DNA from 2 places in the Peribacillus sp. SIMBA_075 genome. Region 1 is predicted to be linked to the other one. Evidence: riboswitches for the same ligand, from Rfam matches in the RefSeq annotation. Region 1 holds a riboswitch; the other holds the start of a gene.
The links. A riboswitch is a leader RNA that binds a small molecule or an ion and turns the genes downstream of it on or off. The one in region 1 is predicted to bind S-adenosylmethionine.
Positions count from the first base shown of each region.

Region 2: it holds a riboswitch for S-adenosylmethionine, as region 1 does, so the genes downstream of both, SB775_RS09765 (sugar ABC transporter substrate-binding protein) here and SB775_RS05605 (Fur-regulated basic protein FbpA) in region 1, are expected to answer to the same signal.

Region 1 covers NZ_JAWRYN010000004.1:162,198-169,185, reverse strand. Annotated here, with positions in the region: gene SB775_RS05640 (M15 family metallopeptidase) at 74-613, opposite strand; gene SB775_RS05635 (hypothetical protein) at 688-1,077, opposite strand; gene SB775_RS05630 (DinB family protein) at 1,002-1,163, opposite strand; gene SB775_RS05625 (MFS transporter) at 1,545-1,853, opposite strand; gene SB775_RS05620 (DUF459 domain-containing protein) at 1,980-2,681, opposite strand; gene SB775_RS05615 (GNAT family N-acetyltransferase) at 2,905-3,411, shown strand; gene SB775_RS05610 (aspartyl-phosphate phosphatase Spo0E family protein) at 3,482-3,676, opposite strand; gene SB775_RS05605 (Fur-regulated basic protein FbpA) at 3,928-4,116, opposite strand; SAM riboswitch class I at 4,293-4,397, opposite strand; TPP riboswitch at 4,557-4,661, shown strand; gene tenA (thiaminase II) at 4,756-5,445, shown strand; gene thiW (energy coupling factor transporter S component ThiW) at 5,460-5,981, shown strand; gene thiD (bifunctional hydroxymethylpyrimidine kinase/phosphomethylpyrimidine kinase) at 5,950-6,756, shown strand; gene thiM (hydroxyethylthiazole kinase) at 6,753-6,988, shown strand, end outside.
Region 2 covers NZ_JAWRYN010000009.1:81,676-88,663, forward strand. Annotated here, with positions in the region: gene SB775_RS09755 (hypothetical protein) at 25-198, shown strand; gene SB775_RS09760 (GTPase domain-containing protein) at 697-3,438, shown strand; SAM riboswitch class I at 3,536-3,641, shown strand; gene SB775_RS09765 (sugar ABC transporter substrate-binding protein) at 3,758-4,870, shown strand; gene SB775_RS09770 (sugar ABC transporter ATP-binding protein) at 4,927-6,429, shown strand; gene SB775_RS09775 (ABC transporter permease) at 6,431-6,988, shown strand, end outside.

The DNA.
Region 1 (6,988 bases):
TCTTACCTGTAAAGCAATATACATGCTTATTTTCCTGCTATTAGTCAAAATTATTCGGCCTTAAAATAACCTTTCACTGCCCTTTTGGTTGCTTGCCTTGTTGCAGCTCACGCAGGCTCAAGCCAAATGTCATTTGTAAATGAGGATAATCCTTAAACCCTGCCCAATCCCCGCCCCAATCAAAACCTAACCCTTTAGCGATGGTTACGACTTCCATCCAATCCGACTTCCCATTATGATTGCCATCATAACCCATATCCCAAATGGCCTCGCCTTGTTTGTTAAGGAGGGCAAAATCTATCGCCAAACCGAAATTATGAAGCGACTCCCCTCCTTTTGCATTCGTTACGACTTTGCCCTTGGTTAATCGGCCTTTTTCATAGAGTTCATTTTGCTCGGCTACTGACCGGAACCCCGCTGTAATGATTACCGGGATGCCTTTGTCATTAGCCTGTTGAATGAGCTCATCTTTTTTTTCGGCGACGATCGGATTAAGCTCGTCAGTCAGTTTGATTTCATCTAGATCAGGCGGCAGCATATACTTGAACAAGAGCCCCAACAATAATCCGAAAAAGCCCAATACCAAACATGTCCTTACCCAAGTAGCTTTCACTGAAAAATCCTTCCTTTACGAATAACAGTCAGAAAGTGAAAAACTCAACCAAAGAAGGATGAGTTTTTCTTCTATTATAACTTTGATTTCAATTCTTCTATTTGCATTAAATGCCGTTTTTCATGAAGTCCCACGAAAGTAACCCATTGCTTCAAGCCTAATTCTTTAAACAAAGGGTGAGGAAAAGACTTTTGTTCGAGATCATTTCGTTTTGCATGATCAACGACTTGTATAAAGGCTTTGCGGGATTCGGACAACTTATCCTTAACCTTGCTCAAAGTTTGGAATGATTCTGACGGAATGACAAATGGCGGGGCCAGAACCTTCAATTCTCGATTTAAAGTAAGCTCGATTGGTTTATCCACAGCTGGAATGCTTTCATCGCTTTTCAATTTATCGGCAATATCCTTGTTATGGCCCTCTCCATTAAATATAAATGATCCAATATCTGAATGATGCTCCAACGTCCTTCTTCAGGATGGGCGTCCAGTTGTTCATCCGATAGTCCTTTGACCCCAATTAAAAGTTCTCCCCTGATATTTTCATTTATAGCATCTCCTCTTATGGCCTAGCTAATCTCCTTTAATTATTCCATTTTCTATATGAATGTGTAAAATAATAATGCTTTTTGACGAAACGAACCGATTTATAGTTGTCTCTTTTTCAAAAAGCTCTATGATAGTCATAAAGGTAAAATTTACCTAATACAAATAACTTCCGAAATTCCATATAGCTCCAAATAGCAATGACTTTGCGATGTTGTAAGCAATAATAAAGAACATAAAGAAAAATTATTACAGCTCACATACTATATATACAAAACTATAGGTAGTATGTGAGGAGACAATACCTATAGTGAAGGAACCTAATGCCACACCTAAATCATTGAATAAAAAAAACGTTGAAGTTGCTAACCCTTTTCGCTCAGTATTTACTGACTGAACAGAAGAGTTTGCATAGCAGGTTGAAGAACACCAAACTCTTCCCCTATGATTGCTCCCGCACTTAAAAATGCATTCATGGAATGTGCTTGACTCAAAATGATCATACCTATGATAAAAATTAATACGAATGGATAGACTATATGATTTGCTCCATTACGATCAAATAGTTTTCCAACAAATGGACGTGACAGTTTTATAAAGAGTGCGAAGATTACAAAGAAATAACTTGTAATAGATGTCATACCTAATGCCTCAGCATAAATAGGGATAAAAGTAAAATACGCCCGCATAAGCAAAAGTAAGAACAGCAGCCATTAAATCAATGGGAACAGTCTCAATCTCAAAAAAACCCGGATAAGGGACACTTTTTTATGTATGTCCGTTATCCGGGGTATAATTCAGCCTTCTGTGCATTTTTACTTTCATTTGAAATGATAACTTTCCAAAATCCGATTCGTAATGAGCTGATATCCCTTTTCATTGGGATGAATCTTATCACTGAAATACTCGGTTTTCTTTTTATTCTCAAAAAGATCATTTGTAGGAATGAATACCATCCTTTTATCCTTTTTCGATATTCCCATTATTGATTGGTTATAATCTTGGATGTGCTTTTCAAGTTTTTGATTATCTTTAATCGGATTATACAGTCCCACTACAAGTATATCCGCTTTATCGTTTGCCTTTATCAGTGTCGAAGTAATCTTATCAAGATGGTTGATATACTCCCGTTTACCCTCATCGATTTTTCGATCACTTATTTTCTTCAAGTCACCGCCGTTACTATTGATCAAGTCATTGGTTCCAATATAAACGATGAAAGTATCGGCTTTATCAAGTTTCGATTTAATGCGGTAATCATCAAGCTGATTCATGATCCCATCCGTTTCCTGACCTTTTATCCCGTAATTCCAAAAACTCACTTTTTGTTCCGATTCCGGATTATTCAATTCATCCTCCAGACCTTCTACATATCCCTCCCCGTCCTTATCCCCTTTTCCATAGGTTAACGAATCTCCAAAAGCCATTACCCTTTGCACATCTTTCGACTCCGAGGCCTGAAATTTATATGCAGCAAAACAAATAACTAGTACAATAATTAACAAACCTGCTACTTTTTTCATTGGTTTCTCCTTTTGTCTATTTACTATGAAGTATTTCATCATTTTAAATACCCAAAAATCTGTAGTTTTAACATACAAAAATGAATTGTCAGATAAATAGTAAAGAGTGTATGATAATATAAAACTTTCAATGGATTGGGCTTCATTCTCCGGCCTTTATGTAAGCGGGATGATACCCATTATTCTGGAGATTGAATATAAATGATAGATAGGAGTTTAAATGATGGCAGAGCACATAGAGTTTAGGGAGGCAGCACTTTCGGATTTACCCAGAATCGTTGAAATATATAATTCGACAATTGCTTCAAGAATGGTCACGGCAGATACGGAACCTGTATCCGTACAATCGAGGGTTAAATGGTTTGAGGAACATCATTCAGAAAGTCGACCGCTATATATCATTACTATAGAAGGGCAAACTGCAGGATGGATGAGCTTTCAATCTTTCTATGGCCGGCCAGCTTATGATTCTACGGCCGAAATCAGCATTTATATCGATGATTATTTCCGGGGAAAAGGAATCGGACAAATTTCGATTCAAAAGGCAATTGAAGTGAGCCCTAAATTAGGGGTGAAGACTTTATTAGGTTTCATTTTTGCCCACAATATACCTAGCCTGAAGCTTTTTTCAAAATTTGGGTTTGAAAAATGGGCAAATTTGCCTCGAGTTGCAGAGCTCGATGGCATTGAAAGAGATTTGATTATACTTGGGAAACGTGTCGATAATTAAAATATTCATTTAAAAGCTATTGCCTTGAGCAGTAGCCTTTTTCAGATTAAACGAGGCCGAAATGGAGAATTTAGAAATACCTATATACTTTCTTAAGGGAAAAATATTCAGAATCTCTTTTATTTGTTAAAGCATTCAACAGCGTATCCAATTCTTGGCTTGCTTGAACAGTTAGAAGACTTGTTAAACCATAAATTGCCGCCAATTTAATCATTTCTTGTCTCTTCTCTTCTACTTTTTCTACAGTTACCTTCTGGCAAAGCATCAAGCCACCTCCCATTTATTCAATTTTTTTACACCTTCATCATAATGAAACTTATAGTTAAAATCAACTATTTTTTTGAAATTAAATGTGTAATTTTACAGTTTAAATGTGACAAAAAGCCTATTTCATTTTCTAAATATGTATATATTGTGTCATCCCCTATATAAACATAAATAAAAAAAGCATCCACAAGTATAGACTGCGAATGCTTACATCATATTCCTTATCCCAAGATTATAGCCTATCGGATACTATGTCATCCATTCCGAAGGAGACTCATTATTTGGTCTATTTATTACAATCTTATATTCATTTTCAAGTACTTTTAACGGGGCATCATAAAGGTGCCTTTCATCAGAGGTTTTGTATACTCCATTGGCCAATAACTCTTCAATAAGCATTGCCTTCCTCTGTTCAATCCTCTTAAATAATTCTGCCATGTAAATGGCTCCTTTCCTAGTCATCATAGAGCCCGCTTCTAGTTGAGCTAAACTGTATTAACCGGTTTGATTTCACCAAATTATATATACCTTTTCTAGTATGCCACTAAACGTTATTCCGCAAAAATAAAAGCCTCTTCTAATTCAAGAAGAGGCTTACAGTGTCCGTACGGCTCTTCTTATCTTCCAAGCAAATGCTTGTTGGATTTAGCACAGTTCCCAAAATGGGTCTGCTGCCGAGGTTTCTTTGGGCCAAGTCCCTCCACCTCTCTGGATAAGAATTCAATATATAAATGATGTAGAAATGATTTTATCCCAATAAACATCAAAAGTCAATTACCTGGTTCTTCCTTTTCCACTTGCCATAAATGGGTTTCCCCTTTCAAATGTGGGTTGCATTTTCTTGTCTTTCTGATATGATGTCAGTAATTACATACAATTCACACCACTAGGGGAGTCTTTTTTTAGACTGAGATGGAATTAGTTCCGGACCCTTTGAACCTGAACCGGCTCATACCGGCGGAGGGAAGTGGATGATATCGTCCATTTGCAGACTTTATCCATCTACCCCGTTCCGTATTCAGGAGCGGTTTTTTTTATGGATGTAAATAGGGGATCTATTCTAAAGGAGGATGAACAATGGAGAATACTAAATTAGAAACCTTCAGTGAAAGACTTCATGGACGGGCAAAAGAAATTTGGAAAAGGAACCATTCACATCCCTTTGTCCAGGCAATTGGAAACGGCACGCTACCTGAAAAGAAGTTTTCTTATTATTTGAAGCAGGACTATATCTATCTCATGGAATATTCCAAGCTTTTTGCTCTAGGTGTCATCAAAGCTCATAATATCGAAACCATGGCAAGATTTTCCAGTATTTTAAACGAAACTCTTCAAGTGGAAATGGATATCCATCGGCAATATGCTTCGGAATTCGGAATCAGTACCAAGGAATTGGAAGAAACAGAACCTACGCCTACCACTTTAGCCTATACGGGTTACATGCTAAATGCAGCTCAGCATGGGACTTTGGCAGACCTCATCGCTTGTCTCCTACCATGTGCTTGGGATTATTACGAAATCGGTTTGATATTAAAAAAACAAAATGGTGAAGCATTGGAAAACAACCGCTACGCAGATTGGATAAGGTCCTATTCATCTCCTGAATTCGGTGAGGCACACAAGTGGCTGATTGCTTTATTGGAAGAATTAACAAGAGGCATGCCTGAAAAGGAACTTCTGAGATTAGAAAAGCACTTTTTGGTGACTTCCCGATATGAATATTTATTCTGGGATATGGTTCAAAATGAACAGGATTGGCCACTGTAGGTATTGACATGATGATGAATCCAATCAAGAAAATGACGTTGACTGCCATGATCACGGGTATAACGACTCTGACCAGTTCAATTATTTTCATCCCTGTCGGATTTGCTAAAATCTTCCCGATACAGCATCTGGCAAATGTCCTGACAGCCGTTTTATTGGGACCTGCCTATTCGGTAACACAAGCTTTATTAGTTTCCATCATTAGAAACATGTCTGGTACCGGTTCAATTTTCGCCTTTCCTGGCAGCATGATAGGTGCACTATTGGCTGCCGTCCTTTATCGAAAAACACAAAGCTTGAAATTCGCCTGTCTAGGGGAAGTGATTGGGACCGGCATTCTCGGATCCCTGGCCTGTTATCCACTTGCACTCCTCCTATTGGGGGAAAAAGCTGCTCTTTTTGGTTTTTTACCAGCTTTTATGCTTAGTTCATTCGCAGGTGCGCTTTTAGCTTTCATATTACTTAACATACTTCTAAAAAATAATTATATGAAGGGGATTTTTTATGAAAACAGCATTAACCATCGCAGGCTCTGATTCAGGGGGCGGTGCTGGAATACAAGCAGATTTAAAAACATTTTCTGCACATGGTGTCTTTGGAATGTCTGCCATTACAGCCGTTACTGCACAAAACACAATGGAAGTGCGTTCAGTTCAGGCCATCGAAACAGCTATCATCTCGGATCAAATTGCTGCCATCTTTGAGGATATTCATGTCGATGCAGTAAAAATAGGAATGCTTGGATCAAAAGAAATAGTGAAAACAGTCGCTGCGTCCATTAAAACCTACTTACCTTCCATCGTTATCCTTGACCCAGTCATGATTTCAAAAAGCGGCCACCATTTGCTAGACGAAAAAGCTGTCACTGCCTTAAAAATGGAATTGCTTCCGCTTGCAACACTTGTAACCCCGAATGTACCAGAAGCGGAAGTCCTTACTGGCTTGTCGATTCGAACGAAACAAGATTTTTACAGGGCATGCATATCCATACATGAACTAGGTTCTAAAGCCGTTTTACTTAAAGGGGGCCATGCAGCAGGAAATCCAAACGATCTTTTTTATGATGGAACTGACTTCCAATGGATCAAGGGAGAACGCATTCATACACAAAACACACATGGTACAGGCTGTACCCTATCATCCGCCATTACATCCAACCTGGCAAATGGACTGCCATTGAAAGAGTCGATTGAACAGGCCAAAACCTATATTTCCGAAGCGATACGTAATAGCTTTTCAATCGGTAGGGGGCATGGACCTGTCCATCATTTTCATTCATTTTCAAAAAAAGAACGGAGTGACTTAATATGAATGTTGCTGCAGCCGATTTATTCGTGAAAGTACGAGAAAGAAAACCTCTCGTTCACCAAATCACCAACTTTGTTACGGTCAACGACTGTGCCAATGTCACCCTTGCCATCGGTGGCTCACCTGTAATGACATCGAGCCCCAGTGAAGTGGCGGATATGGTCAAATTAGCGAATGCATTGGTCCTGAATTTCGGTACGATTGATGATAAAGCCTTAGAAGCAATGGAGATTGC
Region 2 (6,988 bases), on a different contig from region 1:
CAGAACACTAAAGGAGACAACATTATGTCTGAAAATAAAAAGTTAAGCCTGGCGGATGCAGTCAAACAAAAACTGGCTCAAAAGCAAGCAGGATCAAGTAAAGATAAACTGGAAACCGGCGTAGTGAAGAAAACGAAACAGCTTAAAAGCCAGTTGACCAAAAAGCCGAATAACCAACGTAAGCGTACAGGGGTATAATCCTAATTTGTCAATGGACAATGACTGTTCGGAGCTTATCAGAGAGCAGTTACCTTTCACGAATGAGGGTGCTGCTTTTTTATGTGAACGATTAAATGGGATATTAGTAATGAGTGGGGTAGAGGATTTGTCTTATTACCGTTTTTAGTTTTAGGTAGTTAAAGGGCTGGACTTCTGGTAATTTAGATGTATAAAGAATGGTTCGCTAAACTTTTCAGATACCGGTTAAACTAGAAAAAACATAATTTCTCGAATATGGAAATGACATCTCTGTATCGGTTCATTAAAATCATTACAGTTCCATTCGTTTCTGTTTTAAAATTGTAAGAGTGGTGACATGTTGTTACCATATTGTTTTGTTAAAATAACATTTTAAGGTTTACAAATGATTTTCTTAACTAAAGGAACCTATTAATTGCATGTTAGGGCTTCTTGACTGCTTTTCAAATTAGTGATTATCCTTTAATTGAAAATATGAAATATATCGGGGGAATAAAGATGGACGAACGGCTGATCGGGAAAAAATATTATGAAACGATGATTGAGGATACAAGGAAACACCCCATTCAAGCTTTGGGTGAAATGTTTCTCGTGGAACAAAAAAAAGAAAGAGCGGATTTAACGGCAATTCGATTCGCTCAAGGTGAAGTATACTTTCAGCACCATGACTTTGAAGCAGCCATTTTTAAATGGGAAAACATAGAAGGTGAACTTGGTTCATGGGCGAAGAAAAACATCGCTGATGCTTATTTTGAACTGGAAATGTATTCAACCGCAGAGGATATTTATAAATCCGTCGATACGAATGAAGCGGTTTTGAAAACGGAGGTTCTTTTGCAACTGTTTTCCCTTTACATAGTTGAATCTAGAAATGATTTGGCTTCCAAAGTCGTGAAAGAAGCAGTAGAGTTTCAACCTGACTATCCGAATGTCACGGAAATCGCACGAGCCTTTTTTGAAGAACAAAAGGATTGGAACAGTGCGGTGGTATTAGCGGCGAATGAAAGTATCCGTACAGAATCAATGGGCTGGTTCGATGTGCTGAAAACGTATATCCAGCAGGGGGTTGCCCAATCGATGGATCCGGACTACTTTTCAACTGTCCTTGGTTCGCTATACACACTTGACCAGGGGCGTTTCGAAAAGGTGACGGTTGCCCTCTGGAAAAATTATAAATATACCGATTCTTATTTTGAATGGCTAAGAGTGATTAATAACTTGATAGATACAATCGAATTAAACCAAGGGGATGTATGGGATGAGCTTTCCGTCTATTACAGGGATGCATATGCAGGCCTGTTGGAAGGAACGCACCTAATCAAAGATTTAAGCCCTGTCGTGCCAAGGTTGCTGGAAAACTGGCTGAAAATCGCAGATGGGGAGCTTTCGCTGTTTGCGGCGGCATCCGCGCTGTCCTGGAATGAAATCTTCCCGGATACGATTAATGCGCTGGTCATTCAGGATGCAGAAAGCCTGCTTTCGAAATCGCCTAAATTGGGAGGCGGACTGGAAGCGGGAGAGAAACTGTTCAATTCTATCATCCAATGGGCTGAAGAGAATGATTTAAGGGTTGGCAATAAGCTTAAATGGATGGTCGAGGGGCTTAAGGATACCGGAAATTTCAATCTTCTTCTTGTGGGAAGTACAGGAAATGGCAAGACATCCTTTATACAGTCAATAGTTGGCGAGAGCATCGCTGCCGAAGATCATTCTTCACTAGTCAGCGTCAAAGACGGGGATGATTTGGAAATCCTTGAAATTACCGATACAGATAGCAAGGTTGTCATGGAGCTAACTGAATTGGATGAAACACGCCGCCAGCGCGGGACTATTGTCGATGTGACGCTTATTAGTGACTATCTTAGAAATAATCGTCTGCGATTATTGGATACACCGGGGTTCAATGGGGAAAAAAGCGTGGAATCGGATTTCCAAGGCTATTTACATGGCAGTGATGGCCTGATGTTCGTTCTTGATGCCCGGGCGCCTTTCACCGGTAGTGAACGGGACCTGTTATTGGAAATTCAAATGATGGCTCCGAAACTGCCGATTCATTTCTTATTAAATAAAATGGATACGATATACAGTGATCAAGTCGCGGTCCGGATGGAAGACGAAACATGGGATAAAGTGAATGCATATTTCCCGAATGCGAAAGTGTTCGCTTTCTCTAAACTTTATGACAGCAAGCAGCAGTTGAATGACCTTTCTGCATTCCTTCAATCGAATTATCAAGATGATAATTGGAAAGAAAGAAGGTCTGAAAAAATCCTTGCTTTCATTCGTAAAACTTTATCTTATCTGTTAGAAAAACGGACAGCCAATGAACGGAAATGCGAGCATTCCATCTCTTGGAATGAACAGATGGAAGTCAAATTGAATGGTGCGGTCAATCAACTGGCTGATTTAGAAAAAGAAAAAAGTGAAAATATCATAAGGTCGTACCGTGTGCTTAAGGATGAAGTGAAAAGTCAGCTTTCTTCTAAAATTCCTGAATTACTGAGGGATTGCTCTAAATCGTTAACGGAAAGCAGTGATTTCAGTCAGGTCCATATACAGTTGAACCATGAAATGAATGAGCGGATTCAAGCCTTCATTTCTGACAAGATCATGCCTCAATATTACCGTTCTCTTCAAGATTGGATTGCTAGTTCCCAAATGGAGTTCTCACAAAGCCAACAGTTTATGGATGAGATGAGTGCCGGATTCAATGAATTATACAAAGAAGAACGGATTATGCTGGCAGGTGACTTCAGGGTATTGGATGACTGGCGCCGTGATGCCGACAGGATGACAAGCAGTATCCGCATCGATGACGTTAATATCCTTTTGCGAAGGACTCCATCACAATTGCTGCTTAAAGGAGCAGGAAAGCTGTTTGGGGCAATACCGCAAAATAAAGCCAATATGTACAATCGTTATAAGAAATACTTGGAAAGTGAAGATTACCAGGATGTTGCGGAAATGATCACTGAACGCTTCCTTACCCAATTTGGATTGTTTGAAAAATCTTTAGATCGGGACATCTCACTTTTCTATCGCAGCTCATTTGCCTTACTTCAAAAAACAATAGAGCAAACGCAGACTGAAATTAAAGACTACCAGGCTGCATTGGAGCATATGAAAGAAAATCCGGAAGTTTACCGTGATCCGATCACTGTGTTCGAAGTGAAACTACGTCAGTTGGAGAGACTTGAAAAAATTGAGAAAAAGCGTCTAGCCCAGCTTCAAAGAAAATAAAAAGTAGCAGGAAACATTTCAAATATTCGAAAAACTATTGACTTTACGACTATATCCCTATAAAGTGATAATTACGAAAAACGTAACACGATATATTCTCTTATCAAGAGTGGCGGAGGGACTGGCCCTAAGATGCCCAGCAACCGTTCCATTAGGAATTGGTGCTAAATCCTGCAAAACAGAAATGTTTTGACAGATAAGAGAGGGATAAGTCTGCAATACAGCTGATTAAACCTCTCTATTACTAGAGAGGTTTTTATTTTATGATTTACACCAACTTAACTGATAAGAATAATAGGAGAATGTGGAGGGAAACAAGATGGGAAGATCTATTAAAGGGATATTCGTTTCAGCCATCGCTTCGGCGTTGCTTTTAACGGGTTGTTCTACAGGACAGAGTTCCACAGAATCGAAGAAAGAAGAAAAAGTATCATTTGAAAATGTACCGGAAAGATTTGCTGATGGGGAAGGGGCCAAAATCAAAGTGATCCGTAAAATTGGCGGTGATGATCATACGGCCCAATACCTTGCTGGAGCGAAGGAAGAAGGAGAAGCAATGGGCTTTCAAGTGGATACGTATACAGCCAATGGGGATACGGCTAAATTCCATGATGCGATCGCGCAGGCTTTGCAGGAAGATTATGACGGCTATATCATCTCCCATGGTGATGATGCAGCAACAGTGAATGACGTTCAAAAGTTGGTTGATGCAGGTAAAAGCGTTGTCACATTCGATTCAAATAGCGATTTATCTAAAATAGAAGGTGTGACATTAACTTCACAGGATGATGAAGCGCTGGCAACACTGGCTTTCGATAAACTGATAAAAGTACAGAAAGGTGAAGCGGCGATTGCTTACCTTTGGGTGGATGGTTTTCCTCCAATGGTGAGAAGAAATTCAGTTTATCAGGAAAAATTAAAAGAAAACCCTGGAATTAGGGAAGTCGAAAGATTCGGAGTGGCATCTGCAGATACTTCGGTTCAAACACAAAATGCAGTAGCCGCAATGCTGAATAAATACCCAAAAGGTAAATTGGATGCCATTTTCGCAACATGGGATGCCTTCGCTATCGGTGCCGCCCGGGCGATTAAAGAAGCGGGCCGCGATGAAGTGAAGATATACGGAATTGATGTATCGAATGCAGATCTTCAGGAAATCCAATCGGCCGCTAGCTCATGGTCCTACACGGCAGCCGTCGATCCCAAGTTGATTGGTGCAGTGAATATGAGGATATTGGCAAAAAAATTAGCGGGCGAAAAAACACCGCAAACCTATGACTTAGAGGCTTCACTTATTTCACAAAAGCAAATCCAAGCCTCAAAAGAAGCCGTTAACATGGCAAATCTGTCTGGTATTGTCGAAGGATGGGGTGTATCAACGGAATTTGAAGAAGATTGGATGAAAGTTTTGAAAGCTCATTATAAAAAGTAAAAGGGGACACTCTCTTGCAAGTGAAGGGAGTGTCTGTTCAATAAGGGGGAATGGACATGGGCACGCAACTAGAAATGAAGAAAATCTCGATTGAATTTCCAGGAGTGAAGGCGCTTAGTGAAGTTGACTTTTCTATACAATCAGGGGCAACCCACGCATTGGTCGGTGCAAACGGAGCAGGGAAATCGACGTTAATGAAGGTTTTATCGGGAGCCCATGTTCATTATTCAGGTGACATTTTTATTGATGGGATAAAGCAGAATATCCGCTCGCCCAAAGCGGCGCAGGAACAGGGTATTCAAATAGTTTATCAGGAAGTAGATACGGCCCTCATCCCTTATTTAACCGTTGGGGAAAATATAATGTTGAATGATATGGTCCAAAACATGGGAAAAAAACAGATAGTTCAATGGAAAGAGCTGCACAACCAAGCCTCTTTAATTCTTGAAGATATGAAAATTCGTGTCCCTTCGAAAAAGCTGGTAAGAGACCTTACCTTGGCTGAAAAACAGATGGTCCTGATAGCAAGAGCCGTTTCGACAGAATGCAAATTCCTGATTCTCGACGAACCAACTGCTCCGTTAAGTCATATAGAAACGACAGAACTTTTTCGAATTGTAAATGAATTAAAGCAAAAAGGTGTTGGAGTCATTTTCATTTCACATCGTCTGCCTGAGATTTTTGAAATCTGTGAGGAAATTACGATCATGAGGAATGGGGAGCTTGTCACTTGTCGAAAGATGGAAGACATCACCTGTAACGAAGTGATAGAGAATATGCTAGGGAAAACCATGGATGAACAGTTCCCTGAAGTGAATTCTTCGATTGGCGACGTTATTCTGGAAGTGAAGGGATTGTCAGATACAGAGAAAGTTAAAAATGTCAGTCTGCATATTAAAGCAGGGGAGATAATCGGCTTGGCAGGGTTGGTCGGGTCTGGGAAAACGGAGTTGTGTAAAAGCCTTTTCGGTCATACTTCGATTACAGCAGGTGAAATCATCCTAAATGGCCGAAAGCTTTCTTTGAAATCACCGCACCAAGCAGTAAAAAGCGGTCTGGCACTTATACCTGAGGAACGCAGGAAAGAAGGGGTCCTTGTTCAGGAATCAGTATCGGCGAACTTGACTGCAGCCAGTATCGGCAAATTCTGCAAGACATTCAGTTTTGTGGATCGTAAGGCGGAAATGGAAAAAGCGAAGGAAATGATCGCAAGTCTCGGCATAAAAACTCCTTCCGGGGAGGTGAAAGTAGAAAACCTTTCAGGTGGTAACCAGCAAAAGGTTGCCATTGGAAAATGGCTTATAGCCGATGCGGATGTATACATATTCGATGAACCAACGAAAGGTGTCGATGTTGGAGCCAAGAAGGATATATTCGAAATGATTGCAAAGCTTGCGAGGGATGGGAAAGCGATCATTTATGCATCATCCGAGCTCTCCGAAATCATTGGCATTACTAACCGGACATACGTGTTATATGACGGGAGCACTGTCATCGAACTAGAAACAAGCAAAACGAATGAAGAAGAACTACTATTCTATTCAACAGGAGGAAATTAGGATGAGTACACCCATTTCTGTTACACAGACAGCGAAAGCGAAGAAAAAGGTGGACCTGTTCGAATTTTTCTATAAATACGGCACAATATTAACGATTGTCATTCTAATTGGAATTTTTGCCGTGTCCAATCCATCTTTCATTCAAACTACTAATCTGATCAACATCCTGCGTTCTATCTCAATCGTGACCATCATTGCGATCGGCATAACGATATCCTTGACAGTGAATGGGTTCGACCTTTCCGTCGGCTCCGTCGCATCATTGGCCAATGCCATAGTCATATCAATGTTTGTCTGGTTTTCACAGGATACATTCATCGCCATATTAGCTGCAATCGGTGCCTCACTTGTCGTAGGGGCTTTGAATTCATTCATGATCGTTAAATTGAGAATTCCCGACATGCTAATGACATTGGCTACGATGTTCATTATCCAGGGAATTGCCCTTACCTATACAAAAGGGGCAACGGTTTCGCAAAATATGGTCATGCCCGATGGGACATTCGCAACAGGACTGATCAGCCCGTTTTTCGCCAAAATTGGCCAAGTACCATGGATA